DNA from 2 places in the Paraliobacillus sp. X-1268 genome. Region 1 is predicted to be linked to the other one. Evidence: riboswitches for the same ligand, from Rfam matches in the RefSeq annotation. Region 1 holds a riboswitch; the other holds the start of a gene.
What was found. A riboswitch is a leader RNA that binds a small molecule or an ion and turns the genes downstream of it on or off. The one in region 1 is predicted to bind cyclic di-GMP.
Positions count from the first base shown of each region.

Region 2: linked by a shared signal. The riboswitch ahead of D2K62_RS11650 (hypothetical protein) and the one ahead of D2K62_RS07770 (putative bifunctional diguanylate cyclase/phosphodiesterase) in region 1 are both predicted to bind cyclic di-GMP.

Region 1 covers NZ_QJSK01000004.1:18,393-26,686, reverse strand. The annotation lists gene D2K62_RS07785 (BCCT family transporter) at 1-1,324, shown strand, start outside; gene D2K62_RS07780 (SCO7613 C-terminal domain-containing membrane protein) at 1,645-5,085, shown strand; gene D2K62_RS07775 (iron-sulfur cluster assembly accessory protein) at 5,164-5,469, opposite strand; cyclic di-GMP riboswitch class I at 5,661-5,742, shown strand; gene D2K62_RS07770 (putative bifunctional diguanylate cyclase/phosphodiesterase) at 5,834-8,098, shown strand; gene D2K62_RS07765 (hypothetical protein) at 8,285-8,294, shown strand, end outside.
Region 2 covers NZ_QJSK01000009.1:63,495-71,788, reverse strand. The annotation lists gene D2K62_RS11670 (undecaprenyldiphospho-muramoylpentapeptide beta-N-acetylglucosaminyltransferase) at 1-370, opposite strand, end outside; gene D2K62_RS11665 (hypothetical protein) at 475-972, opposite strand; gene D2K62_RS11660 (sirohydrochlorin chelatase) at 1,083-1,823, opposite strand; gene D2K62_RS11655 (ketoacyl-ACP synthase III) at 1,860-2,840, opposite strand; gene D2K62_RS11650 (hypothetical protein) at 2,881-3,225, opposite strand; cyclic di-GMP riboswitch class I at 3,317-3,401, opposite strand; gene D2K62_RS11645 (carbon starvation CstA family protein) at 3,503-4,939, opposite strand; gene D2K62_RS11640 (phospholipase D-like domain-containing protein) at 5,128-5,682, shown strand; gene D2K62_RS11635 (GNAT family N-acetyltransferase) at 5,742-6,299, opposite strand; gene yhbH (sporulation protein YhbH) at 6,437-7,591, opposite strand; gene odhB (2-oxoglutarate dehydrogenase complex dihydrolipoyllysine-residue succinyltransferase) at 7,725-8,294, opposite strand, start outside.

The DNA of each region.
Region 1 (8,294 bases):
GAATGTGCGACTAGGTAAAAAGGATAAACCTGAAAATGGTTATTATCGTTGGATCGCAATGATACTTTGTACACTACTTGCTAGTGGAGGGGTATTTTGGGCTGCCGCAGAACCGATGATGCATTTTATCGCTAACCCACCATTATTTGATGATAATTCTTCAACTATGGCTGGCGTTTCACCTGCTTTAGCGCAGAGCTTCTTTCATTGGGGATTTCTTGCATGGGCTATCCTCGGAACATTGGCTACAATAGTTTTAATGTACTTACATTATCACAAAGGATATCCAATGAAGCCAAGAGGAATGCTATATCCACTTTTTGGTGAAAAAATATTCAAAAAAAATAGTATTATAGGTAGCGCTGCAGATATTATTTCAATTGTAGCTGTTGCTGCAGGGACTATGGGTCCAATCGGATTTCTTGGATTACAGTTAGGTTACGGTTTACATTCTTTATTTGATATTCCTAATACACTTACGACCAATATCATTGTAGTTAGTGTACTAATTGTTATCGCTGCAATTTCAGTTGCAACTGGAGTTGATAGAGGTATTCAATTCTTAAGTCGAATGAATGTTGGTTTAGTTGTATTGTTAGCGCTTTGTGTGCTGATGCTTGGACCAACACTTTTTATCATTAATATGTTTGTTTCAGCTGAAGGATTCCATATCCAAAATATGCTAACTATGGCTCTATATCAAGGTGATCAAGGTTGGTTAGGCGGATGGACGATATTCTTTTGGGGTTGGTTCCTGGGATATGGTCCAATGATGGCGATTTTTATTGCTAGAATATCACGAGGTAGAACAATTCGAGAATTAGTAATTGCTGTTTCTATAATCGCTCCACTAGTAACTAACTTTTGGTTTACAGTTGTTGGAGGAACAGGAATTAAAGCTGAATTAGATGTCCCTGGTTCAATTTCTGGACCACTTGCTGAAGGTGGAATGCCTGCAGTAGTAATGGCAATTATGGATTCATTGCCATTAGGGTTCTTTTTAGCAGTAGGATTCTTACTTGTTACATTAGTGTTTGTTTCTACAACAGTGGATTCAATATCCTATACAGTTGCAGTATCCTTAACTGGTACAGATCATCCAAGCAGACTTATTCGCGTATTCTGGGTGTTGATTTTTGGATTAATGTCAATTATGCTACTTGCGATTGGAGAGAATAGTGTATCTGCTATTCAAAACTCTATTGTTGTTACCGCAGTACCTGTATCAATTATTATGTTACCAACACTATGGGGTGCAGTACAGGTTGCACGTAAATTAGCTGTTGAACAGAATATTGTAATGGCTAGTAAAAGTAAAAAGTAAAATAGTTTATGTCTCACTCTCTAATTGTGCAAAGTTCAGTGCATATAATTAGAGAGTTTTTTTTATTCTGGCATAACTGTTCGAAAGACCGTCGATTGAAATCGCTAGAAAGTATGCTAAAGATCTTACATTTAATTCTTCTAGATAATTTGTATTTCTATGTCGGTTTATTTCCGGGGAAATAAGATAGTGTCATATCGTATGTGTTTATTTTGGTTTAGAAATTATGGCATAACCATAATTGGAAAAAACAGGTTGAGTTTTCACGTTTTATAGGTTACCATAACCCTGAATATAAATGTGTTTAGTGGGGTGAAGTAATGAAAGATTTTTCTAGATCAGATCGCGAAAAGATTGTAAGAGAAGAAATGCGAGCATTATCAGATCAGGGATTAATTGATGAGGAAGAATTCATACATATTATGGATGCTTATAAAAAACATCAAAACTACCAACTGCAGAAGACAGAGAAGAAAGAACGACTTATCCAGAAAGATATAGCGCCAAATATGAATCAGAAAAAAACAATTACAAAATCAGAGAAACAACCAAAAGAGAAACCTGCAAAAGTAGTAAAAGGAAAGGAAGAAGTGAGAGAACGAAATATTATTTGGTTGTTAATACTAGGTGTTATCTTTTTACTTATTAGTGGTTTAGTTGTAGCTACAAGTACATGGGCGCAAATGGGGCCATTATTAAAAGTACTCGTATTATCATGTGTTTCTGTATTTTTCTTAGCTTTGAGCGGGATTTCATCTAAGTTTTTAAAAATAGATAAAACAGCTTTTGCTTTTTTAACGTTAGGAAGTTTATTAATACCGATTGCAATTGTGGCAATTGGATACTTTAGTTTGTTTGGAGATTACTTGTCGTTAAGAGGGGAGGGAAGATTTTTATTAGGTGCAATGGGTACTCTAATTCCTTTACCATTATATGTGCGGAATGCTTGGAAACATCGTTCTAGATTATTTGTCTGGATTTCATATTTGTTTTTAACCTTTTCAGTAGGTTTTCTTATTGGATTTACTCCGGTATCTGTCGATGTTTTCTACCTATTGATAATGGTGTTCAACGCGTTACTTTTATACTTATATCACCATTATCGTAGGGCTCCTAAAGTAACGTTATTTGTAAAAGAACTGCCTAAGTATGCACAGTTGAATTTAATTGTGTCAACATTACTGATGTTAGTAATTTTTGAACAATCGCTTTTTTACAGTTTCAATATTCTATTAACCGCCACAATTTATATTGCAATGGTGTTTGTTTATAACACAAAAGAATATCAATTTGTATTCTCTGCATTATTTGCATATGGTGCTTATCAATTAACAGAATCCTCTTGGCTAGGTTCCATTGATTTAATTGTTTATGGATTGATTGGTGTATTTTATCTGGTTTTTGCACAAATCGTAAAAAGTGATGTATTTATATCACACATGTTTCGCTATACCAGCGCTGTAATTTCATTTTTTGCTTTTATTTATATTAGTTACCAAGGGATTGTTATAAGAACAAATGAGGACTCTTTGATTTTATTAGCTGCTTACTTGGTTATTACTTTTACCTATACCTATTTATCTTATATAACCAATCGAGTAATTTTCAGCTGGTTAGCGACAATTTTTCTATACACATTTGGTTTGCAACTTGGAGATATATTACTTGATTATTTGATAGGTATCAGAATGGATTTGTTTCTATTTTTTTATGCTATGCTGCTATTTATATTAATTGGTATAGGTGACCGAATTGTATTTTTGTTGCCGATAAAAAGAAGTGTTTTCTATTTGTCTGTTGCTGCAATGGTAGCTTCCATGATGTATGCAACTCTTTTTGGACCACTTATACAGGCTTCACTTATGTATACATTATTCGGTCTTAGTGCATTGTTTGTTGTTTCTAGCAAAAATAACATAGAAAGAGAAATAGCGAAGTGGACGAATGGAGTCAGTTGGTTGTTTGCTTTGTATTGCTTAAATCCAAAGATTGGAGAGCTGATTTCAGGATACACCGTCTATTTAGATCTTCCATTTCATATTGCGATTTCATCACTTATCCTACTGTTCGTTAGTTTAATTTGGCGAAGATACAAGAAAACTGGATTAGCTAAAGCTGCCTTTTATATAGGTCAAGGTAGTTATCTATTTGGATTATCGTCTCTTGTCGGTCTCTCTACGATTGATACGACCTTTATTCGGCCTGTCTTACTCTTAGTAGGTATTGGTGTATTTATCTGGTTAGTAAGACAGACAAAACTGGACGCATTATGGTTTCTTGTAGCAATCACTACTTTTTGCTTTTACGCTTCTTTACTAAGCACTTTTTCAATTCAAGATTTTGATTCTATTGTAATTTTTCTTTTGTTTGGCCCATTGGTCTTACTTGTCGTGGAAGGGTGGCAAGGAAAACGTCTTCCTGCATTAAAACCATACTTTTTTTGGATTGCACAGGTTATTCAATTGAATGTAATGTTAGTTATTTTGATTGATCAAGCTTTTTCGCAAATGATAAATCCACTATTCTTGTTTGTTCCGTTGGGTGTTTATATATATAGTATGTTAATGAAGAAAAAAGAATGGACGATCAAGCTATTTCTTTATGCAGCTTTGACTTTGGTTACATTTATTCTAATTACGACCGTTCCGTATTATAATTTATTTGAAAATGTCTCACAAGGTTACTATTGGTTTTGGTCTAGCATTCTATTCTTTGTAGGATGGTTCGTTGTAAATAAGACTTGGAAGGAAAGAATGGAATGGTATATTATTCCTTTTTCTAACTACGGTTTATATACGATTCTTAGCGTATACGAAGTTAATTCATTAGGAGGGGTTTTATCCGTTCTATCTTATGTACTTCTTAATGTTTACTTTTTACACAGGAGAAAGTGGTTTGTTGGTTTAGTGATTCCTTTAACATTATCGTTAGGCATTTGGGAACAACAACGCTATTTGTATCAAGATACTCAGTTGTTTTTAATTAGTTTGGCTAGTTTTTTTATTCTATTTATTGCAGGGAAAATCTTGTTTAAGAGCCTGTACCAATGGAATGAAGAAAGTCGCTATATTGATTGGTATTCTATTGTAGCTGTATTTTATCTTGGTTATTCTTTCACTTTTCTTCAAACATTTAATAGTGTTTGGATACAGATTATTCCATATGTGTTACTAACGATATGGCTATTTGCGCAAGTGAGAAGGTTTCAATATCACATAGCGCAGAAAGCTATTGTCACATTAGGTTTGGTTAGTTTTCTGCCAACTTATTATTCTATTATAGAGGAATATCTCTCTTTTATTTCGGAACTTTTTCATACGGAATTTAGGGTTTTACCTGTTCTTGTCTTAGCAATTATTTTGAGTCTGAAGACTTGGAAAAACTATAAAAACATAATGTCACCTATTCAATCGCTCTCTTTATTGTTAGTGACCGTCATTTTAGTAATGGATGCAATTTCGAGTAATACGATATGGGATGCTTTAATTGTCGGAGTTCTTTCCTTACTATCTTTAGTGATAGGAGCTCAATTTCAAATTAAATCTTACTTTTTTATTGGGTTTGGTACACTTCTCTTTAATGTGATCTATCAGACTAAACCATATTGGGGCAATATGCCTTGGTGGGCGTATCTATTACTTGCAGGTTTCCTATTAATTGGTATAGCAAGCTATAACGAGTGGCAAAAGCAAAGAAAAGAAGAGGGAAGGCTAGTAAAGAAAGTGAAAAAACTAGTCTCGAAATTCAAGGAATGGAATTAACGTCATCAAAAATAGAAATTTTTTATTAGTGAGAAAAACACGCGTCTATCATCTGAATAATGGATAGACGCGTGTTTTTTAATGATGATGTGGCGGTAAGCCTTTAGATGAGTTACTTATAGCAAATCCTTCTTGTGGAACAAAGAAATATTGAATCCAGACGCCATCTAAAAAGTCTTCTCTAGCATCTAGTAATACATCGATATCTTTATCCGTTTTAACAATTTCATCATGTTCTGTCGGTGTATCTAACATCACGTCATAGTGCGCATGATTTCCGTGCATCTCCGTTACATATACACGAACCATTTTTCCTTCTGCACCATCACTTTCCAACCAACCTCTAAGTATTTTTGCAGCATTGCGATTCATTTTACATTGCATGTTCGACACCTCATTTCTATATCTATTATTACCGTGTTAAAGAAAAAAATAAAGTGATTTGCATAAACCAACTATTTAATACAGTGAATTTTATGGGAAATATTTTGTTTGAAGTCAAATTATAGTTATAAAGTACCGCATAGGCTGCTTATTTATGATACAATCGAACTATATTATAAAAATGAACTTCTGCATTGAAAAGGCAAACTTATTGAAAAATAAGGACGCAAAGTAACAGGCCTAAGGGAAAACTATGGTGGCTGTGTTACCAAATGGGCAACGATAACTGGTAATTCTAAGGTTATTTCCATTGGGAATAGCCTTTTTATGTATGTTGTGACTATCTGGATCGGGGTGAAGTGCGATGTTTTCCTCTAAACGAAAAGCGATTTTATCCGCTTTTAGTATAGCTTTTAGTTATTATATTGTCTTGTTACTTTTACAGGATCATGATTGGCTACGTTCTTTTCTTACTATTAGTCTACAAGCTATACTCGGAATTATTGCTTTATTTTGGTTAAACAAAGCATATCGTATTACTACTGATAAACAAAGGTATTTTTGGCTGATTTTAAGTATCGGTCTATTTTTTCATACAGTTTCTAGTATTAATTGGTTGGTAGCTTTCCTAACACTGGATTCTATGAAGTATCCTGAAGCATCTTTTTTATTATGGTTACTAGCTTATATTTGTTTTCTAATTGGGTTACTTTATAAAATTAGGGTTATTAAAACAACTATTTCTACTACTCCCTATTTATTTACCGTAGTGGTTTTTATGACTTTTACAACTTCAGTCAGTGCGTATTATTTAATGAGTCCAATTCTAGTTGCTCAAGGAGAAGAGATATTTGGCACGGTGGTCACCTTACTTTACCTAATTTGCAGTATTAGTATTTTGTTTGCGATTTCAAATTTATATTTCCTATCACATAATTCTAAAGAAAAGGAGATCATGATCTTTATAATTGCTGGCTTCTTTTTTCAAGTAGTTGCTGATATATACTATACGTATTTAAATGTAATGGGAGGATATCAGATTGGAAGTCTTGTGGATGTTGTTTGGTTTTTCGCTTTATTAATGATTGGTGTCTCAGGGAAATTCGTGCATTCAAATACAACAGAGTTAGATTGGAAAGTCATTAATTACTTTAACAACAGAGAAAATGCCTTACCTTATATTAGTGCGATTACATTATTAATCCTCGTAACACAAAGTTATAATTGGGAACTTAATGCGTTAAGTATAGGATTAAGTGTTACCTTTTTCATGATTATTGGTCGCCAACTAGTAGTTATGCGAAAAAACAGTAAGTTAGTAAGTGAGTATAGAAACTTAGCTTATCATGATACATTAACAGGTTTGAAAAATAGAGCTTCCTTTATTGAAGATCTAGGAACGATGATGGAAAAGGCTAAAGAATCTAATAAACCGTTGGCGTTATTGTTAATGGATTTAGATCGCTTTAAGAGTATTAATGATACATTAGGACACCAAATTGGAGATCGTGTCTTACAAATAGCCTCAGACAGATTAAGAAAAGTATTAAGCAGTACGGCAGATGTTTATCGAGTTGGGGGAGACGAGTTTGTTGTTATTTTGCCAGGTCAGAATCAAAAGGATTGTAGCCATATTGCCGATAACTTGTTGTGTGTTTTTAACAAACCTTTTTTAATTGATTATCATGAAATTCCCATTGCACCCAGCATTGGAATTAGTATGTATCCAACCGATGGGTTAGACGGACTTAAATTATTTAAACATGCAGATGCAGCAATGTATGTTGCGAAGAGTAAGGGAAATAAATATCACTTTTTTAATCCAGAACTAAATGCACATATTACGCGCAAAATGACAATTGAGATTGAGTTAAAAAAAGCAATTGAATTAAATCAATTATCACTTTTGTATCAACCAAAAGTAAATATCCAATCAGGTGCGATAATTGGAATGGAAGCATTGTTAAGATGGAATCATCCAGTATTAGGTCAAGTCTCACCTGCTGAATTTATTCCCATAGCAGAGGAAACGGGACAAATATTTTCGATTGGTGAATGGGTCATGCGTAGAGCTTGTCAGCAGAATATAGATTGGCAAAAGAAAGGTTTTCAACCGTTATGTGTTTCCGTAAATATTTCTGTCCAACAGTTTGAACAAGAAAGCTTTGTTACGATAGTACGTGATGTTTTAATTGAAACAGGTCTTCCAGCAAACTATTTAGAATTGGAAATAACAGAAAGTATTATGCATAATATTGAATCGTCCATTGAGGTTTTAAACGGTTTAAAAGAACTTGGAATTGAAACTGCTATTGATGATTTTGGTACAGGTTATTCGTCATTACATATCCTAAAAGAGTTACCTATTAACACAATTAAAATAGATAAGTCCTTTATCGAGCATATAGAAAATGCAAAGGATCTTTCTATTGTAAAAACAATTATAGATATTGGAATAAACTTAAATTTAAATATAATTGCTGAGGGAATAGAAACACACCAGCAAGCTAAAGCTCTCTTAGAGTTACAATGTGGATATGGACAAGGTTATTTATATGCGAAACCGTCAGATGTTAATGCATTTGAAGAGATTCTTTTAAGTTCTTTTGCAACAGAAACCGTAGATTGAAAAATGCTAGTTAATGAAAGTAATCGTCACAGTCAATGATTGTGTCGGTTGCTTTTTTATTTTCTAGTCGTTTCAATCGGTAACATTTGTCCATTCTTGTACTATTCGTGATAAGAACCCGCTCACATTATAGATAATCGTATATATATATGGTGTAAGATAACTTAGCCAAAAGGGGGGAGAACATTGACAGATG
Region 2 (8,294 bases), on a different contig from region 1:
CATGTATCACAGCTGGCACACGTCTCATTCGAGCTGCTATTAAGACCGGTACAGAAACAAATCCACCTTTAGAAAAAATAACTTGTGGCTTTACTTTTCTTAAAATTCGATACGCTTGCTCTATACCTATTAATACTTTAAATGGATCTTTAAAGTTTTCCATAGACATATATCTACGTAACTTTCCTGTTGAAATTGGGTGATATGTAACACCTTCTAATTTCCCAATTAGCTCACGCTCAATTCCCGTTTTCGATCCAATATAATCAACTTTCCAACCTTGTTCTAAAAAGGTAGGAATAATTGCAATGTTCACCATAACATGACCAGCTGTTCCGCCACCAGTAAATACAATAGACTTTTTACTCATTAATAAAATCCTCTCTTTTTTCACAGTGCTCTATACGGATTTTATCATAAAAGGAACGCAAATATGTATGAAACAATTACTATTAGAAAAAAGAACTGATATTTTTATGATTGAAATGATTCTGCCACTCTTACTAATTCACTTTTTGTTATTTTATTGGAAACTTCTTCTTTTTTAACAATACCAGAACGGTAAACTAATTTATACGATATACCTGCTTTACTCCAATGAAGTGTTTTTGCGAAGTTATTATCAATGTAAGAGCCGCTTATTTCTCCTTCCAATTTAATCGGATCCCCGTCAATAAGATTCTTAAATTCTCCCTCAACTGCTTGAAACGTTAAAAGATCATTTTCTTGGGAATAAAAACTAATATCTACAGCCTCTTGATTTGTATCATTAACTACATACTGATCTGAAATAATAAAATCCACTTGAATAGGGACGAATTCCGGTGTTTCAGGATTGAATGAAAGTCCCTCTAAAGCTTTTTCTACTTCCGAATTTTCATAAGCATAATAACCTTCAGGAATCGCTACCTGTTGTTTACAACCAATCAGTGTAAAAAAACTTATCATACACAAGAAAACATATTTTTTCATTAATTTTCGTCCCTCCTTCTATTTTTTCAACAAAAAACATGTTATTTATTAGACGTAGAAATCGTTCGATCCGTTTCAGTTTATATAAAAAAAACAGAACTAATATCCATTTATCGGATAATTGTTCTGTTATAATTAGTTTTGATATTTGCATAAATATCCTGATCAAACGTAATAGGATCTACATAAATAACTTCTGTCTGTTCTTGATTCCCCTGAACATATGATGCTGTTTGTTTTATCTTTTCAGGGAAAAACCCTATTGAAAAAAAGTGTGGCACTAGATAAATAACCTCATAATCAGCTGCCAATAAACGTCTTAATTCAGATTCGAAATTTGGTTTGTTCGAATTCAAATAAGATTCGAAGACAGGTAATTCTAGCAATCTATTTTCTAATTCACGTGCAAAATAAGTAAATGTATTACTTGCTTCTAAATACCTACTACCGTGTGAAACAAGGAGAACTGCTTCTCTTTTTTGTTTACCCTTCAAACGCTTATTTACTATACGCTTTTGAGTATTTAAAATAAGTTGTTCCCTAGCACCTAATGGTTCCCCTAAATGGATAGGTATCTCGGGAAATGTGCGTTGTGCAATTTTCACTTCATTAGGAATATCCTTTATTACATGCACTCCAGGTAATAGAAAAATAGGCACAAGAATAATTTCTGTCGCACCTTGCTCCGAACATTTTGTAACACCTTCAATAATTGATGGCTCTGCTTCTAGAAAAGCAGTGATCTGGATTGGAGCATTGATGTATTGTTCCATCTGTTCCAATTCTAATTGAAATTGTTTATTCGTTTGATCATTTTTACTACCATGGCATATATAAAGAACTGCTCGCATACATAATTCACCTCTAACAACATTCTATCATTTAAACTAATATTTAAACAACATTGCGACAAGTTGAAAACCTGCACCTATCGTCCAAAAAACAACATAATCTCCACGTGTTACAACTCCAGTTTCTACTGCTTCATGTAAAGCAATAAATGGACTACTGGTACCTGTATAACCAAAGCGATCTCCAACATAAATCAATTGTTTCTGATCTAAAGCAAATTTATTTTGAATTTTCAAGATATTAGCTAAAGAGAATTGGGATAAGCAGTAGGCTTTTATGTCATTTGTTGTTAGATTGTTTCTTTCTAATAGTCTATCTAACATTCTATAAGTTGGTGGCATTGCCAAATCGGCATTAAAAGGAAGCCATTTAATATATTTATCTTCTTCACTGTTTATATTCGATAAGCCATTTCCAGGATACATAATTTTATCATGATTAACTGAATCAGTATGGTAGATAGCATCAATAAAACCAGAATCTTCTTTTGTTTTCTCCAACACTACAGCGGCAGCAGCGTCACCATAATTAGCATATGTAATCTCATCTTCTGGATTGCTAATAAGCGAATTATAGTCAGAGCCTACAACAAGTGTTTTATTTATTCGAGCATTTGCTTTCATATAATAAGACGCTTGTTCTACAGCAACTGTCATGCCAGCACAATTAGCATTAGAGTCAAATATTATCGTCTCACTATCTGCCTCAATTGCAGCATGTAAAAACATCGTATTAGTAGGAAAAGTAGTTTCTGGTACTTGCGTTGAAAATACAATCATATCGATATCCTTACCAGTGAGATTTAGCTTTTTTAATAATTTTCGTGCAACAGCGACTCCCATTGTCAATCCATTTTCTTCTGAATTATCAATCACATATCTCTTATCTCTACCCATATGTGTTAAAAATCTCTCTATATCTTTATCTCTCTCAGCAAAATGATTAATGAAATATGCATTATCCAGAATCTTATCCGGATGATAAACATCTACCCCTTTAATTCTAATGTTTTCCACTAACAATACCCACCTTTAAACCAATATCATTTAAATAGTTTTACGCAATCTCGACTACTTCAGAATTTGTTAAACCTGAATTTTTAGCAATTCGTTTCAACTGCATTTTTATTACAGGATTTTTCTTGATTGTGAAAAGAATCTTTTCGAATCCTGATTGGTTGTACATTTTAAATGAATTTTCTAAACTCGGCACCATATCTTTTGTCAGTATATTCATAGTGGTACAATCAACATCTAATGTATATTGATTAGTTGTAATAGCACCTATTTTTGTTTGATAATCTTTCACGAACTGCTCCACATCTGCAGGCTCAAACGAACCACTTACAATCATGTCTACTTTCTTATTTGTTTCATCAACCTTAATACTATACTTTTCCATTACACTTTCCCCCTGTTTTATACCATGTACGCAAAAAAGCCTACAAAAACATTTGTAGGCTCACAATCATTTTAATACGTGCTAAATGACTAAATGCAGCTCGACTATCTTTGCTCTAAAGCTTTAGATTCGTGGCTTTGCGTCCTCATTTTTCAATAAGTTTGCCAAAGTATATAGTTATAATTGCTTAAATATAATATCATAATATGTTCTAAATTAGTAGTTCTAATTTAAATAAATTAACTTTAAAAAGGCACCTTTAGAAGGTACCTTTTAGTTATGCTATGTTTAATTGTGCACTTCTTTTTTTAATTCTTTGATATTTAACTAATTGGATTATATACCACGCTACTACTAATAAAGTTAAAATAAAACCAATTGTTAAAGAAAGACTATAATCAAGTCCCAATCCTTCAGGAGCATAAAAAATGTATGTTGTCGATACACCAGTCATAAAAATAGCCGGTATTGCTGCTATCCAATGAAATTTATGACTTTCAACTAGATACATTGCAGCTGTCCAAAGCATTACTGTTGCAACCACTTGATTTGTCCAGCCAACATACCGCCATAAAAATGTATAATCAATGGTCGCTAGAAAGAATGCAGGAATAGAAACTGGAATTGCAATAAGTAGTACTTTAATTTTATTATTCATATCAAATATATTCGAAAGCATATCTGTTAAAATCATTCGTGATGATCGTAATGCAGTATCCCCAGTTGTTATTGGCAGAATAATTACACCGAATATCGCTAGAATCCCACCAGTAACTCCAAGTAATGACGTTGAAATTTCGTTAACAACACCTGACGGACCTCCAGCGGCTAATGCTTCTTGTAATCCAGTAGTTCCATTAAAGAAAGTCATCCCTGCAGCTGCCCAAATTAATGCAATAACTCCTTCAGTGATCATTGCTCCGTAAAAAATTCTACGCCCATCTGTTTCCTTTTTCATTGTACTCGCAATAATTGGACTTTGTGTCGAGTGAAAACCAGAAATTGCTCCACACGATATTGTAACCATTAATAAAGGCCAAATAGGTAAATCACCAGGATGCAAATTTTGCAATGTAATATTAGGGATTGGTTTTCCTGAAAACAGCAAGGCAATTCCAACAGAAGCTGCCATTATTAACAAGATCGCTCCTAGAATTGGGTAGATTCGTCCAATAACACGATTAATTGGCAATACAGTTGCTATAACAAAATAAGCAAAGATAATTACTAAGGAAACAAAAAAGCTTAATGGTGTAATTTGCGAAATCAATTGTGCAGGTCCAGCAGTGAATGCTGCTGCAACCAAAATCATTAAAACAAGTGAAATAACATTAATAAATGACTTGATATACTTTCCTAAATATCGGCCAACAAGCGTTGGAAATTGTGCCCCACCGTGACGTAAGGACATCATTCCTGAAAAATAATCGTGTACGCCCCCTGCAAATATACTACCTAACACAATCCAAAAGAATGCTACTGGCCCATACAGAGCGCCAGCAACCGCTCCGTATATTGGACCTAATCCCGCAATATTTAGCAATTGAATCAAGTTTCCCTTCCACCAACTCATTGGAATAAAGTCTAAATTATCACGCTTACTATATGCAGGTGTAACTGTTTCATCGTTTACTACAAAAACTTTCTCGACAAATTTAGAATAAAAAATATAACCAAGTATAAGTGCAAATAATGCAAGTAAAAATGTTACCATATCCATTTCCCCCTGTTAAAATCGTAAAGTATACATATAGTAACACTTTCTGACAAAAAGTAAATACAATATTCTGAAAAAACTATCTTTTAAATAAATATACTATTGGCAGTTAAGGGATTTTTAAGAAATGAATCTTATAATCGGTAATGTAGAGGATATCATCTCACCTAAGAAAGGAACATTTTATGAATAAAATTATTAGTGTCTTTTTGGCACTTTCCATCCTGTTAAATGTCTATTTCATCTTTGATAATAATACAAATGAAATAGATGCAACTGGAAGCAAAATCTCCTATTCTCTCAGTAATTTGGAGGGAGATCCCGAACAACAATTGCTAGATATCATTAACAATTCAACCGAAAGCCTTGATATAGCTATTTATAATCTTGATGATACAGTTATTTCAGAGGCTATACTTGAGGCAAATCAGCGTGGTGTAGCTATTCAGATAATAACAGATCAAGAGAAGATAACGAATGAAGATAGTGAGGAGATTTTTACCTCATTTTGGGAAGCTGGTATTCCAATCAAGATAAATACCGAAACTAAAATGCATTTAAAATTAACAATTGCAGATCAAACAACAGTAGTGGCTGGTTCATTTAATTATACAGACAACTCTAGTGAAGAAAATCAAGAACTTCTTTTTTCCATTGAAAATACTACATTAGCAACAGAATGGAATGATTTATTCCTTACTTTATGGGAAAGCGATGATTACACATATTGGACACCTTAAAAACTAGAAAAACGCTCAACACACTTGGAATTCTTCAAGTACGTTGAGCGTTTTTATTTTTAAACATGGATTTTTTCTATTTCTTCCGCCAAAAGTCCATAAATAACGTGGTCTACATAATGGTCATACAGCCATTCTGCTTGTCTTAATTCAGCTTCTACTTTAAAACCAAAACGTTCAGGAAGAGCTCTACTTTTTTTGTTATCAGTAGCGACGCTTATCTCAATTCTATTAAGTCCAAGTTCGTTAAATCCATAATCAATTATAGCCATAAAAGCCCTTGTCATAATACCTTTACCTTGAAAATCTTTACCTAACCAATAACCAATGTCACCCATTTTATCGTTTTTATTAAGAGTATTAAATCCAATTGTTCCTGCAATATCTCCCTTATAAATTATCGCAAAAGATTTTGGGTAGCCACCATTTTCTGCAAAAGCCTTTAATCTCGTTTTGATATTTTGAGTAGTATCTTCTATACTTTCAATATAGTCAAGCCATCCAAGCCATTCTCTTAGATAGTCTTTTGAGCTAATCGTTAAATTGTAAAATTCTTCAGCGTCACTTTCATTAAACATTCTCAATGAGACTTCTCCATCAATCCTATGTATTAACATTTTTCGCTCTCCCTTGTTTTCTTTTAAATTTATTTTAGCATATATATATAGGAAACTTATCTATTTATTATCAATCAATAAAAGACCAAATCAATGTTCGATTTGGTCTTTTAAATTGATATATTATTACAAATCTATTATGCATATACTTCCTTTTTATCATTTTTAAAGAAGTGTTGCATCGCATAATAAACATCTTCTTTTTTTCGCAAAATAAAATGATCAAGATTTGGTTGATCAAATTCTTTAAATACTTGCATTAATGTAGAATGACGCTGATATTGATTTACTTCCGCATAACCGAATAAACTTGCGTATGATAACAGTTCTTTTACCAACGCTACACAACGTCTGTTATCTGAGGTAAGGTTATCACCATCAGATAAATGAAAAGGATAAATATTATATTGCGCAGGATCATATTTTGATTCAATCAATTCTAATGCCTTTTTATAAGCTGATGAACAGATGGTTCCTCCACTTTCACCTCTAGAAAAAAACGCTTCTTCATCTACTACTTTCGCCTCCGTATGATGCGCTATAAATTCAATATCTACTGTTGCATAGTTAGTCCGTAGAAAACGTGTCATCCAAAAAAAGAAGCTACGTGCCATATATTTCTCAAATTGCCCCATACTTCCACTCGTATCCATCATTGCTAAGACAACTGCTTTAGATTGTGGTTTTTCAATTTCATTCCACGTTTTAAATCGTAAATCATCGGGATAAATTGGATGAAATACAGCACTTCCTTGCCTTGCATTTCGTTTGTAGGCTTCTAATAATGTACGTTTCTTATCAATATTACCTTCTAAACCTTTTTTCCGAATATCATTAAAGGTTACATCAGTTAGTACGATATTATCTTTCTCTTTTTCTTGTAAATTAGGTAACTCTAGTTGACTAAAAAAAGCTTCTTGTAACTCTTCCATAGATATTTCAGCCTCATAATAATCCGTTCCAGGTTGATCACCGGCTCCTTCACCTGTTCCATTACCTTGTTTAGGCTTTCCACCCTTTGCAACAGTGTCACCAACCTTACTTTCACCATCACCTTGCCCTGCTTGTTTATTTTTCTCCTGACTGTAGCGGATTTTATATTCATCTAATGAACGAATTGGAATTCGAATAATATTTTTCCCTCTAGACATAACAATACTTTCTTCACTTACGAGGTCGGGGAGCTTCTGCTTAAGAACATCTTTAATCTTATCTTGATGACGCTTTTGATCATCATATCCCTTGCGATGAAGTGACCAGTCATCTTCTGAAATCAAGAAACTTTTAGACATGTGTAAATCCCCTCCTTATTGTGTGTGTTTCCTTATTATATGCAGTAGATATTGTTTTGATTAAGATTTTAGAAAAATCAATTAATTTAATTAACATAAAAATAAAGAGTCACATCTAATGTGACTCTTGAAATTAACTTTCTAATAAAAGATCATATGGTGTTTCAAGTAATTGTTTTACATACATCAGAAATTGAACAGCATCTTTTCCATCAATAATACGATGGTCATATGAAAGTGCAACATACATCATTGGTCTAACTGTAATGGTATCGTCTTCTAATACAACCGGCCTTTTCTGAATGGTGTGCATTCCCAAAATCCCGACCTGGGGTGCATTTAGAATAGGTGTTGAAAATAATGAACCAAATACACCACCATTTGTTATAGTAAACGTTCCCCCCTGTAAATCGCTTATTTCTAACTTTCTTGCCTTTGCTTTCTCACCTAATCGGCTTATTTCTGATTCAATTTGAGCAAATCCAAGTTTATCTGCTTCGCGAAGTACTGGTACAACTAAACCATCATTAGTAGATACTGCTATTCCAATATCATAAAACTTCTTCAATAAAATTTCATCACTCTGTAGCTCTGCATTTAAAATAGGGAATTCCTTGAGTGCCATAACAACTGCCTTCGTAAAAAATGACATCAAACCTAGCTTAACACCATGTTTCTTAAAAAATGCATCCTTTCGTTTAGC